4 regions of the Pseudomonas sp. Ma2-10 genome follow, and region 4 is predicted to be linked to each of the others. Evidence: predicted binding sites of a transcription regulator. Region 4 holds the regulator's gene; each other region holds the start of a gene.
What was found. Region 4 encodes sigma-54, which starts transcription at its own class of promoters, with help from an activator protein. Its sites were predicted from a motif close to ANTGGCATNNANNTTGCTNT; they were not measured.
Positions count from the first base shown of each region.

Region 1 (4,072 bases), on a different contig from region 4:
TGTGTTCCAGACCGGCAATGCCGTTCAGGGCCGAGGCGTAGACGACTTTGAAGTCCAGCTGTTCTTCGGTAGCACCGAGGTTGTCGAACAGGTCGAAGATCTGGTCCAGAACCCAGTCCGGACGTGCGCCTGGACGGTCAACCTTGTTGATAACCACGATTGGACGCAGGCCGGCTTCGAAAGCCTTCTTGGTCACGAAACGGGTTTGCGGCATAGGGCCGTCTTGAGCGTCAACCAGCAGCAGAACGGAGTCAACCATCGACATTACGCGTTCAACTTCGCCGCCGAAGTCGGCGTGGCCCGGGGTGTCCACGATGTTGATGTGGTAGCCGTTCCAGTTGATGGCGGTGTTTTTCGCCAGAATGGTAATACCGCGCTCTTTCTCCTGGTCGTTGGAGTCCATCACGCGCTCGTCGTTGAGCTCGTTGCGCTCCAGGGTGCCGGATTGACGCAAGAGTTTGTCTACCAGGGTGGTCTTACCATGGTCAACGTGAGCAATGATGGCGATGTTGCGTAGATTTTCGATCACTTGTGTATCTCGATCAGAGGATTCGGTGTGCTGACAAGTCTTGGCAGCGATTTACAGTAGAGTCAGGCCTTGCCGTTACAGCTTGACGGCAGAGTCGGGGGGCCGGTGACGCAGGCCACAGGCATACAGCCCCGGGCTCTTAGCTCGGTCGATAAACGCGCACATTGGCATGCCCCTCACTGAGCAAATGGTGGGCATGCAGGCGACTCATCACGCCTTTGTCGCAATACAGCAGGTACTGGCGAGTAGGGTCCAGTTCCTTGAAACGAGCGTTCAATGCATAAAACGGCATCGTTTGTACCTCAATGCCAACGAGGCCCAGCGGGTCGTCTTCAGCGGCATCCGGATGACGGATGTCGATGACGATCTGACCAGCCAGCGCTTCACTGACTTCTTCGATCTGCAAGTCCTGGCCCAATTCGTCGATCACGCGATCGATCGGCACCAGTTTGGCGTTCTCGAGCGCACGCTCAAGCACTGCCATGTCGAACTGTTGTTCTTCGTACTCCACGCGTGGACGCTTGGCGTGGGTCTTGGGGTTCACCGAGATGACCCCGCAGTATTCCGGCATGTGCTTGGCGAAATCGGCAGTGCCGATTTCGTTGGCCAGGTCGATGATGTCCTGCTTGTGACTGGCGATCAGCGGACGCAAGACCAGCTTGTCGGTCACGCGGTCGATCACGGACAGGTTCGGCAGCGTCTGGCTCGACACCTGGGAAATCGCTTCACCGGTGACCAGCGCATCGATGTCCAGCCGATCGGCAATACGGGAAGCAGCGCGCAACATCATACGCTTCAAAACTACGCCCATATGACTGTTATCGACTTTACCGAGAATTTCTCCCAGTACTTCCTCGAACGGCACACTCACAAATAACACGCGTTGGGAGCTGCCGTACTTCTTCCAGATGAAGTGCGCGACTTCCATAACGCCCAGTTCATGGGCTCGTCCGCCCAGATTGAAGAAGCAGAAATGGCTCATCAGCCCGCGGCGCATGATCTGGTAAGCGGCGACGGTGGAATCGAAGCCGCCGGACATCAGCACAAGCGTCTGTTCCAAGGCACCCAGCGGATATCCGCCGATGCTGTTGTGCTGGCTGTGGATCACGAACAACCGTTTGTCGCGAATTTCGAGGCGAACTTCGATTTCCGGGTCTTTCAGCGAGATCCCGGCGGCGCCGCACTGACGACGCAGCTGGCTGCCGACGTATTTCTCGACGTCCATCGAGCTGAATTCGTGCTTGCCGGCACGCTTGCAGCGCACCGAAAAAATCTTCCCGGCCAACGCATCACCGAAGTGCTGCTTGCACTTGGCGACGATGTCGTCGAAGTCACCCAGCGGGTATTCGTCGACTTGCAGGAAATGCGCGATGCCCGGCATGCAGCTCAGGCGCTCGGTCATCTCCTTCAGGGCTTTGGGCTCAGCGATGCGCGTTTCAAGCTCGAGATTGTCCCACACACCGTTCACCACCACAGCCGGGTCCAGGTCGCGGAGCACGGTACGGATGTTTTTGGCCAACTGGCGGATGAAACGCATCCGTACCGGGCGGCTCTTGATGGTGATCTCGGGGAAGACTTTTACGATTAGTTTCATGAAAACAGCGCGCGCTGGGCCAGCCGAAAAAGGGGGGCGCGGATTATAGCGGAAATTGCTCAAGGTTTAACCAGTTAATGTGCAGAAGGTTTTGCGCGCACCAAAACAGGTCATTTGTTGAGTTTGACGCTACATTACGGGGCGCTATTTCCGCCTTTACTACGCTTTGCATCTTTATAAGCGTGAAATTGGGGCAAAAAACCCATGGTGGGGCACTGGCATGCAATTTGCTCCCTTGTGAGGCAGGTTGCCTTGGCAGAGTATTCGCGCCGGCATCACCCACATTCCAAGGGCATCCACTACTAAGCCCGAAGCCACCCGGAGGACACTATGTCGAAGTCGGTTCAACTCATCAAAGATCATGACGTCAAATGGATTGATCTGCGCTTCACGGACACCAAAGGCACTCAGCACCACGTGACCATGCCGGCTCGCGACGCGCTGGATGACGCTTTCTTCGAAGAAGGCAAAATGTTCGACGGTTCCTCCATCGCAGGCTGGAAGGGCATCGAAGCTTCCGACATGATCCTGCTGCCAGACGACAGCACTGCCGTTCTCGATCCGTTCACCGAAGACCCAACGCTGATCATCGTGTGTGACGTCATCGAGCCTTCGACCATGCAAGGCTACGATCGCGACCCACGTGCGATCGCCAAGCGTGCTGAGGAATACCTGAAGTCGACCGGTATCGGCGACACCGTTTTCGTTGGCCCGGAGCCTGAGTTCTTCATCTTTGATCAGGTGAAATTCAAGTCGGACATCTCCGGCTCGATGTTCAAAATCTTCTCCGAACAGGGTTCGTGGATGTCCGACCAGGACATCGAAGGCGGCAACCACGGCCACCGTCCAGGTATCAAAGGCGGCTACTTCCCGGTTCCTCCGTTCGACCACGACCACGAAATCCGTACCTCCATGTGCAACGCCATGGAAGAAATGGGCCTGGTCATCGAAGTTCACCACCACGAAGTGGCGACTGCCGGCCAGAACGAAATCGGTGTGAAGTTCAACACCCTGGTGGCCAAGGCTGACGAAGTTCAGACCCTGAAATACTGCGTGCACAACGTAGCTGTGGCTTACGGCCGCACCGCGACCTTCATGCCTAAGCCGCTGTACGGCGACAACGGTTCGGGTATGCACGTTCACCTGTCCATCGCCAAAGATGGCAAGAACACCTTCGCTGGCGAAGGCTATGCCGGCCTGTCCGACACCGCCCTGTACTTCATCGGCGGCATCATCAAGCACGGTAAAGCACTGAACGGCTTCACCAACCCGTCGACCAACTCCTACAAGCGTCTGGTCCCAGGTTTCGAAGCGCCGGTCATGCTGGCCTACTCGGCGCGTAACCGTTCCGCTTCGATCCGTATTCCTTACGTGTCCAGCCCTCGCGCTCGCCGTATCGAAGCCCGCTTCCCGGATCCAGCAGCCAACCCGTACCTGGCTTTCGCAGCCTTGGTAATGGCCGGCCTGGACGGTATCCAGAACAAGATCCACCCTGGCGATGCTGCTGACAAAAACCTGTACGACCTGCCGCCTGAAGAGGCGAAAGAGATCCCACAAGTTTGCGGCAGCCTGAAAGAAGCCCTGGAAGAGCTGGACAAAGGTCGTGCGTTCCTGACCAAAGGCGGCGTTTTCAGCGACGATTTCATCGACGCTTACATCGCCCTGAAAAGCGAAGAAGAAATCAAAGTACGTACCTTCGTACACCCACTGGAATACGAGCTGTACTACAGCTGCTGATCCGGTAGCGCCAGCTGCACGCGGCGTGACAAAAAGAGGCCTCCTTTTGGGAGGCCTTTTTTGTGGGCGCCGTTTTATGCCCTGACCTATGCTGCACCCCAATGCTTTCGTATCGGGTCGATTTTATGGGTCGTGGTTTTCTACTGATGTTGCTGTTGATCGCCCTGCCCGCCGCCGCGCAGATCTATAAATACACCGACGCCGACGGCAAC
Region 1 covers NZ_JBTEYL010000012.1:131,525-135,596, forward strand. The annotation lists gene typA (translational GTPase TypA) at 1-529, opposite strand, end outside; gene thiI (tRNA uracil 4-sulfurtransferase ThiI) at 669-2,123, opposite strand; gene glnA (glutamate--ammonia ligase) at 2,454-3,860, shown strand; gene ACXPVS_RS16345 (DUF4124 domain-containing protein) at 3,986-4,072, shown strand, end outside.
Region 1: glnA (glutamate--ammonia ligase) is a predicted target of sigma-54. The motif match lies at 2,338-2,357, and genes of this name have one in related genera.

Region 2 (4,072 bases), on a different contig from region 4:
CTCAAGGCCAAGCCCGATGGCTTCCTCGATGAGCAGGCCTTCAAGGCCTTTGGGGCAAGTGAGGAAGATTTCGAATTGATCGGACATTGGAATTTCAGAGCCTTTAGCTAAGTGAGCCGGCAACGCATTGCCGGCCCGGTTTTCAATCAGGCGCTTTTCTAAAAGAGCGCCCGCGTGGCACGAAGGTGTGCCGTCCCACCCCTGCAAGCTCGGGTTAAAAGAGCTTAGATGCAAAGGCAGATAAAAAAGTTGATGCAACAAAATGTCATAAGTCGACCCTTCGTCGAATAGTCCTCTGTTCAACAGGAAACATTCTCACTAAAGGATTAACCCCATCATGCAGCGCGGCGCTGATCATACCGGGGTTTTGCCAATAAACACGGGACAACCGTGGTGTTACTTATCGCCATACCATCTTTATCGTTACGTCCTTATGACAAAACGATCATTCCCTCGATGTGACGCTTTGGTTAGAACTCAATACAGGTTAACGCCGCAATGACGTCAACACCTTGGCTCGCGACGCCGGCAGCGAGCCCCAACGGCAGGAGTTTTTCTGCCAGACCTCGATTGAGGTCGACGCGATTAATACAGTCAACAAGTGAGGGCAACACCCTATGAGAAGACTTAAGCGTGATCCGTTGGAAAGAGCATTTTTACGCGGATATCAATATGGCGTTGGTGGCAAATCCCGTGAGCTTTGCCCATTTACTCTACCGTCGGTACGCCAAGCCTGGATTAACGGCTGGCGAGAAGGACGCGGCGACAACTGGGACGGTATGACCGGCACTGCGGGAATCCATAGACTCAACGAACTTCACGCCGTCGGCTAACACAGGGCACACATTCCGACACGATGATCTGATTACGTAACGACTTACCACGCACGCCCCATCCGGGCGGCGGGCTTCGGCCCAGGGGCTCCTTCAAGGAGCCCTTTTTTATGCCTGCCGTTTACCGCAAAGCCGCGATCGCATCCACCGATTCACGAATCAGCGCCGGACCTTTATAGATGAAGCCGGAATAGAGCTGCACCAGGCTCGCACCCGCCGCGATTTTCTCAGCCGCGTGCTTGCCTTCGGTGATACCGCCCACGGCGATGATCGGCAAGCGACCGGCCAGTTCGGCGGCCAGCACCTTCACGGTGTGGGTGCTCTTGTCGCGAACCGGTGCGCCGGACAGGCCGCCCGCCTCATCACCGTGTTCCATGCCTTCAACGCCGACGCGGCTCAGGGTGGTGTTGGTGGCGATCACTGCGTCCATCCCGGTATCGATCAGCGCTTGCGCGACCTGAGCGGTTTCTTCGTCGGTCATGTCCGGCGCAATCTTGATCGCCAGAGGGACATGTTTGCCGTGGCGCAGCGCCAGTTCTGCGCGACGCGTCGCCAGGTCGGCCAACAATTGCTTCAGCGAATCGCCAAATTGCAGGCTGCGCAGGCCCGGGGTGTTCGGCGAACTGACGTTGACCGTCACGTAGCTGGCGTGGGCATAGACCTTGTCCAGGCAGATCAGGTAGTCGTCGACCGCCCGCTCAACCGGGGTATCGACGTTTTTGCCGATATTGATGCCCAGCACGCCCTTGAACTTGGCCGCGGCCACTCGAGCCAGCAAGTGATCGACACCGAGGTTGTTGAACCCCATGCGGTTGATGATCGCCTCGGCTTCCGGCAAACGGAAAATGCGTGGCTTCGGATTGCCCGGCTGCGGGCGCGGCGTGATGGTGCCGATTTCGACAAAACCAAAACCCAGTTGCGCAAAACCGTCGATGGCCGCGCCGTTCTTGTCCAGACCGGCCGCCAGCCCGACCGGGTTCGGGAAGTCCAGGCCCATGACAGTTACCGGCATTTTCGCCGGCGCCTTGCACAGCAAGCCGTTGAGGCCCAAACGCCCGCCCGCGCCGATCAGGTCCAGGGACAGATCGTGGGAGGTTTCCGGGGAAAGTTTGAACAACAGCTGACGGGCCAGGGTGTACATGGGCGGGTTTGACTCTGGGCTACGAAAAGTGGCGGCGATTATAGCCGGGCATCGGGGTTGCAGGCGAGGCGCGCGACAAAATCAACGAGCGATGGCATATGCCTTGCACCGTCACGGACATCAGCACTCATGCCAACGGCGGGATGAGTCGAAAGACAAAGGCGTCGTCACTTGGCCTTGCCCTGGCAAGCAGCCCGGTACGACGCTTTTTTAGGGAAGGTGTTTACTGATGATTGAAGTTCCAGCCAACCCTCTGGCCTGGGTCAACGGCAGCGATGCCCCGGAAAAGACCGAAATCAACCTCGGCTTCATGGCCCTGAGTGACTGCGCCTCCGTGGTGGTTGCGGCCACGCAGGGCTTTGCCCAGCCTTATGGCCTGACCCTCAACCTCAAGCGCCAGTCGTCCTGGGCCAACCTGCGGGACAAACTGGTCAGTGGCGAACTCGACGCCGCCCACAGTCTGTACGGTTTGATCTACGCCGTGCATCTGGGCATCGGCGGTGTCGCGTCGACCGACATGGCGGTGCTCATGGGCCTGAATCAGAATGGCCAGAGCATCAACCTCTCCCATGGCTTACAGGCGCTGGGCGTGACCAGTCCTGAAGCACTGGACCGGCACGTGCACCAAAGCCGCCCAAAACTCACCTTCGCCCAGACATTTCCTACCGGCACCCACGCCATGTGGCTGTATTACTGGCTCGCGAGTCAGGGCATCCACCCGTTACAGGACGTCGACAGCGTGGTCGTGCCACCGCCGCAAATGGTCGCGCACCTGCAAGCCGGGCGCATCGACGGTTTCTGCGTCGGCGAGCCATGGTCCGCCAGCGCAGTGCAGCAGAACCTGGGGTTCACGATGGCCACAACGCAAACCATTTGGCCCGATCATCCGGAAAAAGTCCTCGGTTGCACCCGCGCGTTTGTCGAGCACTATCCCAACACCGCCCGGGCGCTGGTGATGGCGATCCTGCAAGCCAGCCGCTTCATCGATGAAAACACCGAAAATCGCCGCAGCACCGCGAAGCTGTTGAGTGCCCCGCAATACCTGGACGCGCCACTCGACTGTATCGAACCGCGATTGCTCGGTGACTACGCCGATGGCCTGGGTAATCGCTGGCAGGACCCGCACGCGCTGCGCTTCCACGGTGATGGCGAGGTCAATCTGCCGTATCTGTCCGATGGCATGTGGTTCATGACCCAGTTCCGCCGTTGGGGTTTGTTGCGCGACGACCCGGACTACCTGGCCGTGGCCCGGCAGGTCCAGCAACTAGACGTGTATCGAGAGGCTGCCACCACCGTAGGTGTGGTCGTGAGTGATCAGCCACTGCGCAGCAGCCAATTGATCGACGGCAAGGTCTGGGACGGCCTGGACCCCGCCGGCTATGCCCGCAGTTTCAAGCTGCACGCTCTGAGCGACCGCTCGCCCCTTCTCGCCAGCCGCTGACAGGAGACTGCGAATATGTTGCGTATCCTGCTGATCAACGACACCGCGAAGAAAGTCGGCCGCCTGAAGGCGGCCCTGATCGAAGCCGGGTTCGAGGTGATCGACGAGTCGGGCCTGACCATCGACCTGCCCGCGCGCGTCGAAACGGTGCGTCCGGACGTGATTTTGATCGATACCGAGTCACCAAGCCGCGATGTGATGGAACAAGTGGTGCTGGTGAGCCGCGACCAACCGCGGCCGATCGTGATGTTTACCGATGAACATGACCCTGATGTGATGCGTCAGGCGATCAAGTCCGGCGTCAGTGCCTACATCGTTGAAGGCATTCACGCACAGCGCTTGCAGCCGATTCTCGATGTGGCCATGGCGCGTTTTGAAAGCGACCAGGCCCTGCGCGCCCAACTCAACGCCCGTGACCAGCAACTGGCCGAGCGCAAGCGCATCGAACTGGCCAAAGGGCTGTTGATGAAAATGAAGGACTGCAACGAGGAAGAGGCCTACACCCTGATGCGACGCCAGGCCATGAGCCGTCAGCAGAAGCTGGTTCAGGTGGCAGAGCAGATCATCGCCATGAGTGAGTTACTCGGCTGACTCCCCCATCGATCAGCGTGAATGTGGCACAGATCTCGCTAGGTAATCGCTACAGGTAACCAACGG
Region 2 covers NZ_JBTEYL010000004.1:218,839-222,910, forward strand. The annotation lists gene rlmKL (bifunctional 23S rRNA (guanine(2069)-N(7))-methyltransferase RlmK/23S rRNA (guanine(2445)-N(2))-methyltransferase RlmL) at 1-87, opposite strand, end outside; gene rmf (ribosome modulation factor) at 618-833, shown strand; gene ACXPVS_RS08170 (quinone-dependent dihydroorotate dehydrogenase) at 955-1,974, opposite strand; gene ACXPVS_RS08175 (CmpA/NrtA family ABC transporter substrate-binding protein) at 2,204-3,415, shown strand; gene ACXPVS_RS08180 (ANTAR domain-containing response regulator) at 3,431-4,006, shown strand.
Region 2: ACXPVS_RS08175 (CmpA/NrtA family ABC transporter substrate-binding protein) is a predicted target of sigma-54. The motif match lies at 2,065-2,084, and genes of this name have one in related genera.

Region 3 (4,072 bases), on a different contig from region 4:
TGGCGAGCATCACACCGCTGCCGTCGATGGTCAGGTTGGTGATCTGGCCAGTGGCGTAACCGTTCTGCGAAGGAATCGAACGCGCGGTGTCAGCGTTGTACTGCGTGGTTTTGTCCATGGAGACCGTCACAACACCGGAGGTAGCGCCGTTGGCTTTCCATACGCCATTGGTCACGGTGCCGGGAACCCATCCGGTGACCTTCAGGTCGGGGCTGACAATCGGCGTAGGGGTGGCTGGAGTGGTGACGGACACAAGTTTGCCTGATGCATCGAACGCCATGGTCGAAGCGACCGGTGGGTTCGCCGGAACCGCGGTAGGACTAGGGTCGGTGCCATCCGGGTTGCGACCATCAATCAGCGTGTAGGTCTTCCAGGTGTTCGCGCCCGTTTTGACCATGAATTGGTCCATGACGTGCGAGTTACCCTGAGTGTCGTAAATCGGGGTACTGAACTGCTTGGTGAAGGACGCTTCTTTGGTCGGGTCGAACGGGATGACAGCCTGATCGATTTCCAGTGCTGTGGAGTTAAGATTGATCGTCGACGATACCGTGGAGGTGTTTTTGGGCGCCAGGTTCGAGGTATCGATGCGCAAGTCCGTCAACACGCCATTAAGGATCTTGCCATTGGCATCCACACCGTAACCCTGCAGACGCGCAGTACCATCGGTGTTGGTGACGTAACCGTCCTTGTCGACCTTGAACGTCCCGGCACGGGTGTAGGACAACGATCCATTGGTGTTCAGCACAAAGAAGCCGGAACCGTTGATACCCAAGTCCAGCACGTTGCCGGTGTTATTGATGTCGCCCTGGGTGAACTGCTGGGAAACGTTGGCCAGGCGCACACCGTTACCGATGGTTTTGCTGCCCGAACCCAGCTTGGTCGCAGAGTAAACGTCTTCGAATTCCGCACGGGACGATTTGAAACCGGTGGTCGCGACGTTGGCGATGTTGTTGCCGGTCACGTCCAGTTGTTTGTTGGCTGCATAGAGACCGCTAAGGCCGATATTGAAAGACATATTCCACTCCTTTGTGCCGTGTTAGTCGGCTCTACATACCAATGGTTTGTACTTTGGACAGCGCGATGCTGCCCAGCCCGGCCAGGTTGAGCATCAACTCACCGCCGGTCTGGCTGATGGTCACGCTGTTGACGGTTGCCGGCAGGTACGTCACCAGCGAGGTTGCCTGGCCGTCGTAAGTTGCGGTGGCGCCGAAGGTATAGGTACCCGCCTTGGCCACTTCGCCTGCATCGTCTTTGCCGTCCCAGATGAAAGTGGAAGTACCGGCCGCCTGGCTGCCCAGGTCGATGGTGCGGACAACCTTGCCATCGGCATCGGTGATCTTGACCTTCACCGGGTCCACCGACGCCGGTACGGCAATGGTGCCGCTGAAACTCTTGGCGGTATCGACCACCGCCGTGCCGCCCGGTGCAATAACCGAACGCCCGACCAGCGACGACGCCTGCAACGCCTGGGACGAGTTGTAGTTGCTCGCCAGGCCACTGACGGTGTCGTTGAGCGTGGTGATGCCTTCCAGGCTACTGAACTGGGCCAACTGGGCGACGAACTCACCGTTGTCCTGCGGTTCCAGCGGATTCTGGTTTTTCAGTTGCGTTACCAGCAACTGCAGGAACGCGTCCTTGCCCAGGGCCTTGTTGCCGGTGGCGCTGTTCGTTGCCACCGCCAAGCCGTCGGCACTGGTGTTGGTCTTGATCGAGGAGTTGGCCAGGATGTCCTTGAGGCTCAAACCACTGGTGGTATCGGTAACACTCATCTGAGTCGCCCCTTATCACTGACCGAGGGTCAGGACCTTCTGCATCATGGTTTTGGCGGTGTTCATCATTTCGGCGTTGGTCTGGAACGAACGGCTCGCGGAAATCATGTCAGCCATTTCTTCCACCACGTTGACGTTCGGGTAGTAGACGTAGCCCTTGGCGTCGGCCGCCGGATGGTTCGGCTCGTAGCGTGCGTCAAGGTTGCTCTGGTCTTCGACCACGCCCAGTACTTGCACACCTTGGCCGGCGGCGTCCTGGTTCTGGAACAACGAACCGCTGCCGCCGCTCTGGCCGCCCCGGAACATCGTGGCGAATACCGGGTGCCGCGCACGGTAGGTCTGATCGATGCTCGACGAGACGGTCTCAGCGTTGGCGATGTTACTGGCGACGGTGTTCAAGCGAGTGGTCTGGGCACTCATACCGCTACCGGCAATGTTGAAAACACTGGCTAGAGACATGACTTACTCTCCACGAAGGGCTGACACCAGCCCTTTGAATTTGCTGTTGAGCAGGGTGAAGCTGGCCTGGAAGTTGACCGCGTTTTCCGCGTAGTTCGACTGTTCCAGCTGGGCGTCCACGGTGTTCTGGTCGATCGACGGTTGCATCGGCGTGCGATACAGCAGCGACTCGTCGCCATTGCCCAGGCCTTCGGCTTCGATATGACGGCTGTTGGTCATGTTCAAGGCGAAAGTGCCGCTCTTGGTCTTCTCGTTCTGCGCGGCGAGCACTTTCGAGAAGTCCAGATCCCGAGCCTTGTAGTTCGGGGTGTCGGCGTTGGCGATGTTGTTGGCCAGGACTTCGGCACGCTGGGCGCGAAATCCCAGGGCTTGTTCGTGGATACCGAGCGCTTTATCGAAGCTGATGCTCATGTCGGAAACCTTCGGGTGACCTGATTTTTCGTAACAGGGACATAGCAAGCGTCGTGCCAATTGATAAAAGGCCGTAAACCGGGGCTTTGCGGGCAGTGGCAACGTGGCAATGCCAGAAAAGCGGCAACCGATTTCCGCCGCCTGCCGCTTTTCTGCCGCTTTGCACGGTCTGGAGAGCACCACCTGACCCAGTGGGGGGAGGGATTGAGAAATGAGCAGGCAAAAAAAACGAGAACCCCTGAGGACTCCCGTTTTTTGATAACGCCAACGAATCACTTCGCCTGGTAAATGATTCCCGGGCTGCACTGGACCATCTGGTAATGATCCGGCAAACCATTCAGCGCCTCGGAAGCACCAAGAAACAGATAACCGCCTGGCTTCAACGTGCTGTGAATGCGCAACAGGATGTCCTTCTTCACCTCGGCGGAGAAGTAGATCAGCACGTTGCGGCAGAACACGATGTCGAACTTGCCGAGACTCGCGTAGCTGTCCAGCAGGTTGAACGAACGAAACTCCACCCGGCTCTTGATCGGTGCCTTGATTGCCCAGCGCCCCGGCCCTTTCGGGTCAAAGTAACGTTGAAGGCGCTCGGGCGACAGGCCACGGCCGATGGCCAGGCTGTCGTACTCGCCGGTCTTGCAGTTGGTCAGCATGGTGCCGGACAGATCAGTGGCAACGATCTGCACGCCCATCTTCAACTGGCCCATGTTCACGCGTTCGAACTCATCGATCGACATCGACAGCGAATACGGTTCCTGACCCGACGAACAGGCCGCCGACCAGATCCGCAGACGCTGGCCAGGGGCAGCCTTGATCGCTGCCGGCAATGCCTTGTTCTTCAAGACTTCAAACGGATAGGTGTCACGAAACCACAGGGTTTCGTTGGTGGTCATGGCATCCACCACCATTTCGCGCAAACCGCTGCGCGGCTGGGTCTGGATGCGCTGGACCAGCTCACCCAGGGACTTGATGCCTTGCTGTTCCATCAGTTTGTTGAGACGGCTCGATACCAGGTACTGCTTGTTTTCACCGAGCAAAATGCCACAGGCTTTTTCCAGGAAGACCCGGAACTGTTCAAAATCCAAATTACCCGTAGACAAAGATACCGCCTCTTAAATCGTGTTAACCGTTAGGGGCAGAAGGCCCCTAACTGATGTCTGCTGCTTTGATCCGGTTGACTACCCGGGATGCCAGGTCATCAGGACGGAATTTGGCAAGGAAGTCATCGGCACCGACCTTCTTGACCATCGCCTGATTGAATACACCCGACAACGAAGTATGCAGGATGATGTGAAGCTTTTGCATGCGAGGGTCGTTGCGGATCTCGGCCGTGAGGGTGTACCCGTCCATCTCCGGCATCTCGATGTCGGAAATCATCATCAGGAACTCTTCTTCCGGCTTCTTGCCTTCGTCGACCAGCTTGCGCAGGTAAT
Region 3 covers NZ_JBTEYL010000015.1:106,859-110,930, forward strand. The annotation lists gene flgE (flagellar hook protein FlgE) at 1-1,015, opposite strand, end outside; gene flgD (flagellar hook assembly protein FlgD) at 1,047-1,769, opposite strand; gene flgC (flagellar basal body rod protein FlgC) at 1,785-2,228, opposite strand; gene flgB (flagellar basal body rod protein FlgB) at 2,232-2,639, opposite strand; gene cheR (protein-glutamate O-methyltransferase CheR) at 2,912-3,739, opposite strand; gene ACXPVS_RS18410 (chemotaxis protein CheV) at 3,786-4,072, opposite strand, start outside.
Region 3: flgB (flagellar basal body rod protein FlgB) is a predicted target of sigma-54. The motif match lies at 2,681-2,700, and genes of this name have one in related genera.

Region 4 (4,072 bases):
TAGCCGACAACATCATGGCGATCCTCGAGACCCGCAAGGAACTCGACAAGGCCGGCCGTCGCAAAGAGCTGGAAAGCCTGCTGCAGGAATTCCACATCAGCCACATCCGCGACAATCTCGGGATGAGCCTGTCCGGCGGTGAACGCCGCCGCGTGGAAATCGCCCGAGCACTGGCTACCAACCCTAAATTCATCCTGCTCGACGAACCGTTCGCAGGCGTGGACCCGATTTCGGTGGGCGACATCAAGCAGATCATCTACCACCTCAAGGCCAAGGGCATTGGTGTGCTGATCACCGACCACAACGTCCGTGAAACCCTGGATATCTGCGAAACCGCCTACATCGTCAACGATGGCCAGCTGATCGCCGAAGGTGACTCTGCCACCATCCTGGCCAACGACTTGGTCAAGGAAGTGTATCTGGGCCATGAGTTCCGCCTGTAAGCACTGAAGTGTCTGGCTGGTTGCTCGAGCGCTTGTCCCAATAAAAAATCAACATTTTTTTTATTGTTACAGCGCTCTAGGCAAACGTTGCAGTTTCGGGCATATAATTTGCTTATGTTTGGCGCTCCGGCGCCCTATAGTGGATGGCGCATGTGCGCCGGCGAATAAGGTGTTAAGCCCCTGCCATGAAACCATCGCTAGTCTTGAGAATGGGCCAGCAGCTGACGATGACACCGCAGCTGCAACAGGCCATCCGCCTACTCCAATTGTCGACCCTGGACCTGCAACAGGAAATCCAGGAGGCCTTGGAGTCCAATCCGATGCTCGAACGCCAGGAAGAAGGCGACGACTTCGATAACGCCGACCCCTTGGCCGACAAAGCCGAACAGCAACCTAACGTCGACATTCAGGAACCCTCCTACCAGGAAACCGCCCCGACGGTGGACAACCTCGAGGAAGGCGACTGGAATGAGCGCATCCCCAACGAATTGCCCGTCGACACCGCGTGGGAAGACGTCTACCAGACCAGCGCCAGCAGCCTGCCGAGCAACGATGACGACGAGTGGGATTTCACCACCCGCACATCGGCCGGCGAAAGCCTGCAAAGCCACCTGTTGTGGCAACTGAACCTGGCCCCGATGTCCGACACTGATCGCCTGATCGCTGTAACTCTGATCGACTGCATCAACAATCAGGGATACCTGGACGAAACCCTCGAGGAGATCCTCGAAGCCTTCGACCCGGAACTGGATATCGAACTGGACGAAATAGAAGCCGTCCTGCACCGCATCCAGCAATTCGAACCCGCTGGCATCGGCGCCCGCAACCTGAGCGAATGCCTGCAGTTGCAATTGCGTCAGCTGCCCGCCAAGACGCCTTGGCTGGTCGAGGCCAAACGCCTGGTCACCGATTACATCGACCTGCTCGGCAGCCGCGACTACAGCCAACTGATGCGTCGCATGAAGCTCAAGGAAGATGAACTGCGTCAGGTGATCGAACTGGTGCAGAGCCTCAACCCGCGCCCGGGCTCGCAAATCGAGTCCGGCGAAGCCGAATACGTCGTTCCAGACGTGATCGTACGCAAGGACAACGAGCGCTGGCTGGTGGAACTGAACCAGGAATCCGTGCCACGACTGCGGGTCAACGCCCAATACGCCGGTTTCGTGCGCCGCGCCGACACCAGCGCCGACAACACCTTCATGCGCAATCAGTTGCAAGAGGCCCGCTGGTTCATCAAAAGCCTGCAAAGCCGCAACGAAACCCTGATGAAAGTAGCCACTCAAATCGTCGAACATCAGCGCGGCTTTCTTGAATACGGCGACGAAGCCATGAAACCGCTGGTCCTGCATGACATCGCCGAAGCGGTGGGCATGCACGAGTCGACGATTTCACGGGTGACCACGCAGAAATTCATGCATACCCCACGGGGCATATATGAACTGAAATACTTTTTCTCCAGCCACGTCAGCACCTCCGAGGGCGGCGAATGCTCGTCCACGGCAATCCGCGCGATCATCAAAAAACTGGTTGCCGCGGAAAATCAGAAAAAGCCGTTGAGTGACAGCAAGATCGCTGGTTTACTGGAGGCACAAGGCATTCAGGTGGCTCGCCGCACCGTCGCCAAGTACCGCGAATCCCTCGGGATCGCGCCTTCGAGCGAACGCAAGCGGTTGATGTAGAGCCACGCCACAGCGTTCCAGTGGCAGGCATTTCTGCCTGCCGCTTTATGCACTGGCAACGAAGGAGAAGCTGTATGCAAGTCAACATCAGTGGACACCAACTGGAAGTGACCGAACCTCTTCGCACCTACATCGGCGAAAAACTCGAACGATTAGAGAGGCATTTCGACAAGATCACCAACGTGCAAGTCACGATGACGGTCGAAAAGCTCAAGCAGAAAATCGAAGCCACGCTGCATATTCCCGGCAATGAAGTGGTCGCAAACGCGGAGCATACCGATATGTATGCGGCGATCGACGCACTGACCGACAAGCTGGATAAACAACTCAAAAAGCATAAGGAAAAGACCCAAAGCCTCCTCCAGGGCGCCACCGGTCGTTAACACTCCCAACCCATGATCCGACTTGAAAGCATCCTGACCCCCGGCCGTTCCCTCGTGAACGTGCCGGGTGGCAGCAAAAAGAAAGCCCTCGAGCAAATTGCCAACCTTATCCACAAAGAAGTACCGGATCTGGAGATGCAAGATGTCTTCGAGGCTCTGATTGCCCGCGAAAAACTCGGCTCAACCGGTTTTGGCAACGGCATCGCCATTCCCCACTGCCGCCTGAAGGGCTGTACTTCGCCCATCAGTGCCCTGATGCACCTTGATGCACCCATCGATTTCGACGCCATCGACGGCGCCCCGGTTGACCTGCTGTTCGTTCTGCTGGTCCCGCAAGCTGCTACCGATGCGCACCTGGAGTTACTGCGCCAGATCGCCAGCATGCTCGACCGCAAGGAAGTGCGCGAAAAACTGCGCAGCGCCCCGAGCAATGAAGCCTTGTATCAGGTTGTCCTGGACGAGCAAAACGGTCATTAATCATGCGTTTGATCATCGTCAGTGGCCGCTCCGGCTCAGGTAAAAGTACCGCACTCGATGTTCTTGAGGACAACGGCTACTACTGCATCGACAACCTGCCCGCCGGTCTGTTGCCGGAACTGGCCGAACGCGCGTTGATTCACACCGAACTGGCACAACCGCTGGTTGCCGTATCCATCGATGCGCGTAACTTGCCGAGCCACTTGTCGCGGTTTCCCGAACTACTGGAAGAAGTGCGCAGCCGGCATATCCAGTGTGACGTGCTTTATCTGGACGCCGACGAAGAAACCTTGCTCAAACGTTTCTCGGAAACCCGCCGTCGTCACCCGCTGAGCAATGCCAATCGCTCGCTGGCCGAGGCCATCAATGATGAGACCGCCCTGCTCGGGCCGATTGCCGACCTCGCCGATCTCAAAGTAAACACCACCAACCTGAACCTGTATCAGCTGCGAGATACCATCAAGCTGCGTCTGCTGAACCAGCCGGAACCCGGTACGGCGTTCCTGGTGGAGTCCTTCGGCTTCAAGCGTGGCATGCCGGTGGACGCTGACCTGGTGTTCGACGTGCGCTGCCTGCCGAACCCTTACTGGAAGCCAGAATTGCGCGATCAATCCGGGCTCGACCAACCGGTTGCCGAGTACCTGGCGGCACAGCCGGACGTCGAAGAGATGTTCCAGGACATCTCCACCTACTTGTTCAAGTGGCTGCCACGCTTTGCCGCCAGCAACCGCGCTTATGTCACCATCGCCATTGGCTGCACCGGCGGCCATCACCGCTCCGTCTACCTGACCGAACGTCTGGGGCAGGCCCTGCAAAAAACCCTGAAGAACGTCCAGGTTCGCCACCGCGACCTCAGCTAAAGGATTCACACCGCGATGCCTGCTCTGGAAATTGAAATCATCAACAAGCTGGGCCTGCATGCCCGCGCTTCTGCAAAATTCGTTGGCGTCGCCGGTGAGTTCAAGGATTGCACGATCAGAGTAGGACGCACGCCGGAATCCACGGTCGACGGAAAAAGCATCATGGCAATGATGATGCTCGCTGCAGGCAAGGGCACCAAAATCCACCTGAGCACCGAAGGTGAACGAGC
Region 4 covers NZ_JBTEYL010000001.1:422,356-426,427, forward strand. The annotation lists gene lptB (LPS export ABC transporter ATP-binding protein) at 1-443, shown strand, start outside; gene ACXPVS_RS01885 (RNA polymerase factor sigma-54) at 629-2,122, shown strand; gene hpf (ribosome hibernation-promoting factor, HPF/YfiA family) at 2,197-2,505, shown strand; gene ptsN (PTS IIA-like nitrogen regulatory protein PtsN) at 2,518-2,982, shown strand; gene rapZ (RNase adapter RapZ) at 2,985-3,842, shown strand; gene ACXPVS_RS01905 (HPr family phosphocarrier protein) at 3,858-4,072, shown strand, end outside.